Regions from separate parts of the Limnobaculum xujianqingii genome, predicted to be linked through region 2. Evidence: predicted binding sites of a transcription regulator. Region 2 holds the regulator's gene; the other holds the start of a gene.
What was found. The regulator CRP, encoded in region 2, controls carbon source genes, mostly activating them, when cyclic AMP is high. The targets are predictions, from matches to a motif close to ATGTGANNNNNNTCACAT.
Positions count from the first base shown of each region.

Region 1: a site for CRP is predicted at 3,280-3,297, ahead of GOL65_RS18980 (CidA/LrgA family protein). Genes of this name have one in related genera too.

Region 1 covers NZ_JABMLK010000002.1:1,087,530-1,092,993, forward strand. Annotated here, with positions in the region: gene GOL65_RS18970 (NAD-dependent malic enzyme) at 65-1,762, opposite strand; gene GOL65_RS18975 (CidB/LrgB family autolysis modulator) at 2,149-2,832, opposite strand; gene GOL65_RS18980 (CidA/LrgA family protein) at 2,832-3,227, opposite strand; gene GOL65_RS18985 (APC family permease) at 3,885-5,315, shown strand; gene allS (HTH-type transcriptional activator AllS) at 5,385-5,464, opposite strand, start outside.
Region 2 covers NZ_JABMLK010000001.1:2,480,124-2,485,587, reverse strand. Annotated here, with positions in the region: gene argD (bifunctional acetylornithine/succinyldiaminopimelate transaminase) at 1-380, shown strand, start outside; gene GOL65_RS11295 (YccS/YhfK family putative transporter) at 601-2,685, opposite strand; gene crp (cAMP-activated global transcriptional regulator CRP) at 2,756-3,388, opposite strand; gene GOL65_RS11285 (phosphoribulokinase) at 3,685-4,554, opposite strand; gene GOL65_RS11280 (YheU family protein) at 4,639-4,887, opposite strand; gene GOL65_RS11275 (hydrolase) at 4,884-5,464, opposite strand, start outside.

The sequences.
Region 1 (5,464 bases), on a different contig from region 2:
AAATCAGGCAACACCTCAATGAATAACGGCCCTAAATCAGAGCCGTTATCAAACAACAATAAAATCAGAACGAAGTTCGCTTATACCGGCGATACTGCGGATCCCAGAAGTTATTATCGATTTCTTGCTGCAAAGCTTCATCAGAAGTTACAACCGCAACGGATTCCAGCTGTGCCATTTTAGCCACTTTCAGTGCGATATAGCGGGAAACCTGCTGAATATCATCCACTTCAGGCAACAGAGCACCTTCGCCATGCTTAGCTAATGGTGAACAGTCTGCCAGTGCGCGGCTGGCGGCCATCAGCATACCGTCAGTAACCCGACTGGCTTTAGCGGCAAGCACACCAAGGCCAATTCCCGGGAAGATATAAGAGTTATTACACTGGGCAATTGGGAACACTTTCTCTTTATACATTACCGGAGCAAAAGGACTACCGGTAGCAACCAATGCTGCACCATCGGTCCAGTTGATAATATCTTCAGGACGACCTTCAACCCGCGAAGTCGGGTTAGACAACGGTAGAACAATCGGACGGGCACAGTGCTTGTGCATTTCACGAATGATCTCTTCAGTAAACAGACCTGCCTGACCCGATACGCCAATCATTACCGTTGGTTTTGCGTTACGTACAACTTCCAACAGTGAAATAGCTTCATTTTCGGTATGCCAGTGGTTGAGTAACTCATGCTTTTGCACCAGTTTAGACTGGAACTCAAGCAGATTTGGCATCTTATCGGTTAATAAGCCAAAGCGGTCAACCATAAACACTCGCTCTCTGGCTTCGCTTTCACTTAAGCCTTCGGCGATCATTTGGGCAATGATCTGTTCCGCGATACCACAACCAGCAGAGCCCGCACCCAGGAATACCACCGTCTGCTCTTTCATCTGACTACCGGCAGCACGGCTGGCGGCAATTAAACTACCCAGAGTAACGGCAGCGGTGCCCTGAATATCATCATTAAAACAACATAGCTCATTACGATAACGGTTAAGCAGTGGCGTAGCGGTCTGCTGTGCGAAGTCTTCAAATTGCAGCAGAACGTTTGGCCAGCGGCGTTTTACCGCACAAATAAAGGCGTCAACAAATTCGAAGTATTCGTCACCGGTAATACGTGGATGACGCCAGCCCATATACAGTGGATCGTTCAGACACTGTTGGTTGTTAGTTCCCACATCCAGAACGACAGGAAGGGTATAGGCCGGGCTGATACCGCCACAGGCACAGTAAAGGGAGAGCTTACCGATAGGAATCCCCATACCGCCGATGCCCTGATCCCCAAGGCCAAGGATACGTTCACCATCGGTTACCACAATAACTTTAACGTTTTGTTTAGTGGCATTCTGCAACATGTCATCAATATTGTCTTTATTCGGATAGGAGATGAACAGGCCACGGTGGCGACGATAAATATCAGAGAAGTGCTCACAAGCCTCGCCAACGGTTGGCGTGTAAATCACCGGCATCATTTCGCTCATGTGATTTTCGATCAGGCGATAGAACAGGGTTTCGTTAGTATCCTGAATATTACGCAAGTAGATATGCTTATCGATATCCGTTTTGAACCCTAAAAATTGCTTATAGGCGCGCTCAGCTTGTTCTTCGATGGTTTCAATTGCTTCAGGCAGCAGGCCGTGGAGGTTAAAGTTACTGCGTTCTTCCTCGGTGAAAGCGCTACCTTTATTCAGTAGTGGAGTTTCAAGCAGGGCAGGACCAGCATAGGGGATGTACAACGGACGTTTACTTTCGTGTTCCAGTTCCATGAAATTGGCTCTTTTAGATCAGGTAAAAGGATAGTCGGGCAACTGCGACCCGTAATCGTCCGCCGATTTTAGGAAACTCAACACAAATGTACAATCAATGTTACTAATATATAGATATTTTGTTGAATATTGAGATCCAAACGACATTAATCATGAGTTGGCGATTTCGGGTCTTAGGGCGCTAGTCTACCTGAAAAATTTCCTTTTGTTCGGCCTAAGCTGTGAAAAAATGTAAATAAAATAGGGAAATAGCAATTCCCGTTGTTTCTATTGTTTTTAGTAATTTAGGAAAATATTTAGCGGGAAAAGTTAATTATTTGAGGAAAGAAATTAGGGGTATGAAAAAACAATATAATTTCATCCATACCCCTAATGATGTTTATCAATCAGGCAAACAGTTTTACTAACACTGGAAAAACAAAAGGTGCGGCCAGAGAAGTAATAATACCGCAGATAACCAGGGCTAAAGAACTATAAGCGCCTTCCTGATAATCTTCTTCAGCGCAACGTGCTGTTCCGAGGGCGTGAGCAGTTGAGCCAATAGCCAATCCTCTGGCGGACGGTGTTTTTATCTTCAGCATATTGAGTATTGGGTGACCGAACACTGCCCCAAATATTCCTACAAACATAACGCAAATAGCACTGATGGCTGGAATACCGTGAATAGATTCAGCGGTTGCCATGGCAATTGGTGTGGTGACTGATTTAGGTAATACCGAAGCGGCAATTTCCGGGGAAGCACCAAGTAATAATGCAGCAGCGGTACCGGTAATCATAGCAACCAGACTACCAACCAGACAGATAGTAATAATTGATTTCCAGCGGGCCCGTATCTGATGCAATTGCTCATACAATGGGAAAGCTAAAGCCACCACGGCAGGCTGCAACAAATCGTTGAGTAGTGAACTGCCGGCAAAGTAGCTGTCGTAGCTGGTATGGGTCAGTAACAAAACAGGAATAATAATAAACAGCGAAATCAGCAGCGGATTAAGCAATGGCTGCTTTAACTTAATCGCAACCTGGCGGGCACCATAAAAGGCCACCAAAGTCAGAGGAATAGCCCACCACATTATGATGATTCCTTATCAGATTTCATTCGTCTGATGCCGTGCATATAGTGTGAAGAGTAGCCGACCACCAACATGGTGATTAAGCTGCTGATCAAACAGGAAATCACCAGCGGGCCAAACTGGCTGACTAGTTGAGGATAATACTTTATTACCCCTACACTAATCGGCACAAACAGCAGGGCCATATGGCGAATAAATAGATAACAACCCGGCTTTACCCAATTGGATGGCAATATCTGAGTGGAGAGCAGAGTAAAAAGCAACAGCATACCAATAATGCTACCCGGAATTTTCAGGGGGAGCAGGGTAGAGATAGCGTTGCCCGCTAGCAGACAAAGATAAATCAGAACAAAGGCTCGGAGGTATTGCCAGCAGAGTCTCAGGAACGACAGCATAAAAAGTCCCTCTGCATTAGAATTGGATTTATCATACAATTAAATTTTATTAATGTGCTATGGATCACACAATAAATGTAATGAAAGATCGTTTCAAATCATTTCTGTAAAGCATCAAATTGATCATTTCCGTTATCAGTATAAAACAAAAAATTAACCGGTAATTATTTACTGAATTAGTCTGTTTAATTAGTTGTTTATTAAAGGTTTTTTTAATTCCTTCTCCATGGGTGAAAAATATTTATTTTGCACTATTGGCAAGGGGATTGTTGTGGTGCAAAATGCACCCAATAGTGAATAACCGGCGTAAAATGACGTCGGTTATTTTTTTGCATCAGACCAGAGAAAAATGGTTATAAATCTTAAACATATTAGATTTATAGGGCTTATTCCGAGGTTAATAAATATTCACGTATACCGCTTAATTTTGGTAACTTATTGAATAAGGAATAAAAATGAAAAATTCCCTTCTCAAACCACCTCTCTGCGTCGGTGATCAATACCGCCGCAGCGACTATGGCGCACGGCAAATTCAACGCCTTACCAACCGATGTTATACCCCTTTAAATTTTAGCCGCTCGCTATGTTATTCCCCTGCGGCCTCTCTGCTTTGTGTGTTATCGAGTAAAAAAGTTGAGAGTATGGGGGAATACGGCTATGTCTATTAGTCTTTCTGCAACCTCTATACCTGTCGCTAACCGCGTTCAACTCAAACGTTCACTAAAACTGTGGCAAATCGTCGTTATCGGTTTGGCGTATCTGACGCCAATGACCGTATTCGACTCGTTTGTGATCGTTTCCGGTAAGACAGAAGGCCATGTCCCAAGCGCTTATATTCTGGCATTAGTCGCCGTGCTGTTTACTGCTATCAGCTATGGCAAATTGGTGCGTCAGTTTCCGGAAGCAGGCTCGGCATACACTTATTCGCAAAAGGCGATAAATCCTCATGTAGGCTTCATGGTGGGCTGGTTATCACTGATGGACTATATGTTCCTGCCCATGATTAACACATTACTGGCAAAAATATATTTGTCAGCACTGTTCCCTGAAGTTGCTTCATGGATATGGGTTGTCGGCTTTGTATTTGTTATGACGGTAATCAACCTGCGTAGCGTTAACTGGGTGGCAAACCTGAATATGGTTCTGGTGTTTTTCCAGATCGCTATTCTGGTGGCGTTTGTCTATCTGGTTTGGGAAGGATTGCATCTTGGTGATGCGGGAAGATCCCAGGTTGATATCACCAGACCGTTCTTCTCCAGCGAAGCACAAATGGTGCCGATTATTGCCGGGGCAACAGTACTTTGCTTCTCGTTTCTTGGCTTTGATGCAGTAAGCACGCTGTCAGAAGAGACACCAGACCCTAAACGTGTGATCCCTAAGGCCATCTTCCTGACGGCGCTGTACGGTGGCATTATTTTCGTTACGGTTTCTTTCTTTATTCAGCTCTATTTTCCGGATTTAACTGTGCTGAACGATCCGGATAATGCAACGCCAGAAATTGCACTGTACGTTGGCGGTAAGATGTTCCAGTTCATTTTGCTGTGTTGTACGGTAGTAGGGGCGCTGGCATCAGGTCTGGCTTCTCATGCCAGTATTGCCCGTCTGTTATATGTGATGGGGCGCGACAATGTGCTGCCGGAAAAAGTGTTTGGTTATGTGCATCCTAAATGGAAAACACCAGTAACCAACATTTTACTGGTTGGCGTAGTAGCTCTGGCCGCGCTGTTTCTCGATCTGGAAAGTGCCATTTCACTGATTAATTTTGGTGCACTGGTAGCTTTTAGCTTTGTGAATATTTCAGTTATCTGGTTCTTCTTTGTGCGCCAGAAACGCAATAAAAGCGCTAAGGATATTTTCAGCTTCCTGATCCTTCCGCTGATTGGCGCGATCATGATTGTTATTCTGTGGCTGAATCTGGAAGAAGATTCTCTGCGGCTGGGTCTGATTTGGGGCGGATTGGGTCTGTTGTATCTGGTTTATATTACCCGTGGATTCCGTCGTCCGGTACCGACGTTGGGAGCAAACCGGGGTGCTACACCTACATTATTGCCTGATAATGGTGATAATACGGTAACTGAAGTTAAATAATCCGCAGTGGTTATCTGAGAGGGCGTCGAAATGTATGGCGCCCTTTTTAGTTCCCATTTACCTGCATGACTATTCCAGATTAGGACGCCGATCGATATTGGTGAGAAAGTCGGCAATCTTTTCATCATTACGTTTAAATAATGAAACAA
Region 2 (5,464 bases):
CCTATGGCGGTAATCCATTGGCCTGTGCAGTAGCAGAAGCGGCGTTTGATGTGATCAATACCCCGGAAGTACTGTCGGGTGTGCAATCACGCTATGAATACATCGTTACCCGTCTGGAAGAAATTAATCAGCTTTATCATGTATTCACCGACGTTCGCGGCCTTGGCTTGCTAATCGGTGCCGAACTACAGCCTGGTTATCAGGGCATGGCGCGAGAGTTTCTTGCTGCATCAGTAGAAAATGGCCTGATGTTGCTTAATGCCGGCCCTAACGTAATCCGTTTTGCTCCATCTCTGGTTATCCCGGAAAAAGATCTACAACAGGGGATGGATTGCTTTGAAAAAGCGGTAAAACAAATGGTTGAAGCGAAAGGTAACTAGTTGAAACTGAAAATAGTTATGAACTAGCAGAGTTAAACTGAGGGAAAGACGGGCGTGGGGGTCGATTTGGCGTAAGCCAACGAAGTGCCCGTAGCCCGGCTAGGCCCGAAGCACTCCGAAGCTGAGTACATAGCCCTTCCGGCCGAGCACAGTGAAGATATGAATACATAGTGTTTACGGCCGGAATATCCACCGAGGTAAATTTTCAAAAAATTATTAGCTACCCCTCTTCTCTCAATCTCCTCTTCAACCACATTCCATGATGCGGCCTCTGCTGCCACGCTAGTGAAGAAATAGTATGCATTGTCGTAAGGTGTGCCAGTATCCTTTCGATATGTTTCTCCATCGAGATCTCTGATAACTCATCTTTATCATCCCCGGATTCCACAATCGGTAATATGCTGGTATCACCGCTGGGGCCGTCATATTCCAGACGCTGCTGACAAATCTGAATCAGGACTTCACAAGCGTTTAAATACTTCTGTGCCAACGCGGGAACCAGTACATATTGGTCTCGGGCGATGGTTGTTATCGCGTTCAGATGCTCAACCAAAAACTGGCTATGGGTAACCCAAAGACGCATATCGGCCAGATAGCGGGTATTGAATCCCGGTTCCTGCATGGCCTGATTCAATGCGGTAAAAAGCGTATTGTGAGCCTGATTAACTCTCATTCGGGTATAGGCCAGTTCAGCAACATCTGTGCCCATATTAAATATTTGCCGCAGATGCTGTTGATAGGTCTCCAGTGCGTTGTGAGCATTTTTACGTAACAGTGCGCTTTGCCATTGAGGCCACAGCCACAGGCTACTGGCAAATGCCAGCATACAGCCAATAACCGTATCGATAAGACGTGGCAACAGGTAGTTCATACCACTGTTAGAGATAATCTGTAAGGTATAGAGCGCGGTAATGGTGAACCCAATCACCGCCATACCATAATTCTTACGTACTATTAGATAAGAGCAAAATGTCAGTACCAACATCAAAATCAACATCAGGTTCTGAGAGTAGTAGAGATGCAAAATTGCCGCTCCGGCAAGAATACCTATCATGGTGCCCAGTGAGCGGTGCTGAATTCGAATACGGGTCGCGTTATAGCCATTCTGGCTGACCACCATAATGGTCATTAGTATCCAATAAGGCTTGGGTAGATTGAGCGTCAGCCCAATGCCGGCGCCTGCCGCTAATGTGAGGCCAAGGCGTGCGGCATTTTTGAATGCGGCAGATTTAAGGGAACAATAACTTTTTAGCGCCTGCAAAAAAGGAAGACGACTTTGCATCGGCATCAGTGTTCGGTTGTATAGAGGCTTTTGGCGGCTAAGTAAGTGAGCAATACGGCTGAAATGATAATAACAAAAAGTTCCTACCGGATTATCCGGATGCTGTCGGGCAATTTTTGCCAGTGCTGATAACTCAGAATCCATATTGAAAGGCGTTGAACGGCGGTGATAGAGAATATTATCGGCTAATGCCTGCAAACGTTGACTAATGGTCTTTGCATTATGACGAATGATGGCTTCGGCCTGACTCTGTTCAACCAGTTTTTGTACCTCGACTGGCTGGTGCAAACTGACGGTAATGTGTTCCTGCAAATCGAGGGCCACTTGAAACGCCTGAATTAATCGCCGATGACGAGGGTGTTTCAGGTTAGGGATCATATAAATTTGCTGATAAATCAATGAGATGATGTCCATCACTTTCTGTTGTTGTAACAGTAGTGGAGGGAGAGCTTTCTCCGGGTCGGTGTGCTGGGTCAGTAAGCTGTACTTCTCTTCAAAATAACAGGCTAACTGACGGAAAAGCAGGTTAAGTGATTCTCGCATGGGCTGTTCTTGCCAAAGCCGAAACCACAGATGGATAAACAAACCATACCAGACTGTGCCAATGGCAAATAACATGGCTACTCGCCAAACAGGTAAGTTGCCCGCCATACTGAGGGTAAAAATAGCGGTGACTAATGCAGCAGGCATTAACCGACCATAAAGCGGACTAATTTCTGCCGTTACGCCAAATAATAGCGTCAGAATAAGCATGCAGATCGGTAGTGGAACCGACCACAACAGAAGAAACTGCAACAATACACTACTGATAACAAACAACCCGCCGCCAATAGCCAGCCGTTTGAAAAAGTGTTTATGGGGAGTATCCAAACCACCAATACTGCAGCAGGCAGGAACAAGGGAGAGTAAAAAGCCGGTTGCCAGGTCGTCGAGTAGCCAAAACAGCAAGACAGGCAAACAGAGAACTAACGTTTGGCGCAGAGCATAATTGACTTCTGGATGATAAATGACTCGTCGCCACATAGGCCTCCCGGGTAAAGGGAAGCGGATATGGCAACTGGAGGCCCTAAACCTATCCGCTTCTCTTTATTATTTAACGAGTCCCGTAGACAACGATAGTCTTTCCATGAGCGGAGATCAGATTTTGATCTTCCAGCATTTTTAAAATACGTCCTACCGTTTCACGGGAACATCCAACAATTTGACCAATTTCCTGACGGGTGATCTTGATTTGCATTCCGTCTGGATGGGTCATTGCATCCGGTTGTTTAGCCAGATTGAGTAATGTTTGTGCGATACGGCCCGTAACATCAAGGAAGGCAAGGCTTCCTACTTTCTCAGAGGTAACCTGTAAGCGGCTGGCCATCTGAGCGGATAAACGCATTAAAATATCCGGGTTAACTTGAATCAGCTGGCGAAATTTCTTATATGAAATTTCAGCAACTTCACATGCTGTTTTTGCCCTGACCCAGGCACTGCGTTCCTGACCTTCTTCAAACAGGCCAAGTTCTCCGATGAAATCCCCCTGATTGAGATAGGAGAGGATCATCTCTTTACCTTCTTCATCCTTAATCAGAACGGCTACGGCACCCTTTACAATATAGTAAAGAGTTTCTGCTTTTTCACCTTGGTGAATAAGTGTGCTCTTGGATGGATATTTATGAATATGACAATGAGATAAAAACCATTCGAGAGTAGGGTCTGTTTGCGGTTTGCCGAGAACCATTTGTTGTTATCCTCTTTGTAGTCACTGCCTAACACAGCAAAGCGAGAAGCTTGCCGAAAATCTTACCCGCCCCGAAGCATATAACTTGCCAGGTGAGCGCTATTATAGCTGATGTAAAAAAGAATATAGAGGTGTTTGTGGGCTGGTGCCACATCAGCCTGAGCGAACTCTAATTTATCTATTGTACCCACACTATGATTTTAACACAGGTTGAGCCAAGAGTCTCGTGTTGTCTTACTAAAATGAGGGTTAAGCGGCGCTGATTCGGGTTATTCGCCTGTTTTACCCTCATTTCCCTATTCTAATATTCTGCCTTCTAATAGTTGCTGTATTAATGGTGTGATAATTAACTCCATTGCCAGCCCCAATTTTCCTCCCGGAATGACCAGAGTGTTTGTTTGGGAGATAAACGATCCCTGTAACATGACCAGTAAATAGGGAAAATCAATGCCTGTCAGCCCCCTGAAGTGAATAACTACCAGACTTTCGTCCATCGTTGGAATACTCTTCGCAGAAAATGGATCAGAAGTATCAACGGTGGGGACGCGCTGGAAGTTGATATGAGTCCGGGAAAACTGTGGGGTGATGTAATTGATGTAGTCATCCATAGAGCGAACTACGGAATCCAGCACGGCTTCCCGGGAGTGTTCTCGCTCCACCGTGTCGCGGATTAGCTTTTGTATCCATTCCAGGTTAACGATAGGAACTACGCCAACCAGCAGATCGACATGCTGGGCAACATTATGCTTAGCGGTGACGATGCCACCATGCAGTCCTTCATAAAACAGCAAGTCTGTGGTTTCAGGTAACGGTTGCCAGGGAGTAAAGGTACCCGGGGTTTGGTTATAGGGGACCGCTTCATCATAAGTATGCAAGTACTTACGTGTGCGTCCGTTTCCGGTTTTTCCGTATTCAATAAAGCTGTTTTCCAACAGTGCAAAGTCATTGGCCTCGGGGCCAAAATAGCTGATATGGCGACCTTGCTCTCTGGCTTTACGGATTTCCGCATCCATCTCCGGGCGTGTATAGCGATGATATGCATCACCATCAATGCGTGCGGCACTTAAATTTAACTGCTGAAAGATCTTCCTGAAGGCCAGACTGGTGGTAGTAGTACCGGCTCCACTGGAACCAGTAACTGCAATGATTGGATGTTTTGCTGACATTAACCTGATTCCTTAATTTTCATTATTATTACCAGAGCATAGTCGGATTGATGCAGGGCTGTCATAAAATTTTATTCAGATGAATCAATACTCCGGATAAGGTTGTTCTTCCATATCATCACTGAAACGATCTTTGGGCATAATATTGATGGTTTCATGTAGTTCTGACCAAACCAATATGACCTGACCGCTTTTTAGCTGACGCTTAACGTCATCGACTTTCTGCTGTAGTGATCTTTCGTGTTCTCCGTAATCGGTGCCTTCACGCAAAACAAAGGATTCAATAATACTTTCCAGCGTTTCGGGAGCCAGTTGCTGCCACGGGATCATCATTTGTTTTTCTCCAGATAGCGGGTTAACCATTCAGGGATACGATGTTCCAGCCACATCTGTGGCTTTTTCCATGTACCACTGACAAAGCCAACGTGACCGCCGTGTTCCGTTAACTGATATTCAATATTTTCGGGCAGGCTGTTTTTTGCCGGAATCACTTCCGGTGACATAAAGGGATCGTCTTTGGCGTGAATAATCAGCAAAGGAATGCGTACCTGATGCAATACCGGTAGAGCACTGCACTTTTGATAATAATCGGTGGAATCTTTAAATCCATGTAATGGTGCTGTAAGAGCATCATCAAACTCACGAATAGAACGTATATTTTTCAGTGATAAGCCGGGCAGCGGCATAATACCAGGATAGCGAATGAGCTTACGTTTGGTACTTTGCTTAAGTAAACCCAGCAGATAGCGGTGATAAACTCTCGACAGACCTTGCTCTAAACGACGGGAACAGGGACCGAGCATCAGCGGAGCGGAGACAATGACTGCTGCCTCAAGTGGAACTTTGTCACCTTCTTCAGCCAGATAGCAACCTAACATATTGCCACCCAGCGAGTAACCTACTGCGGCAG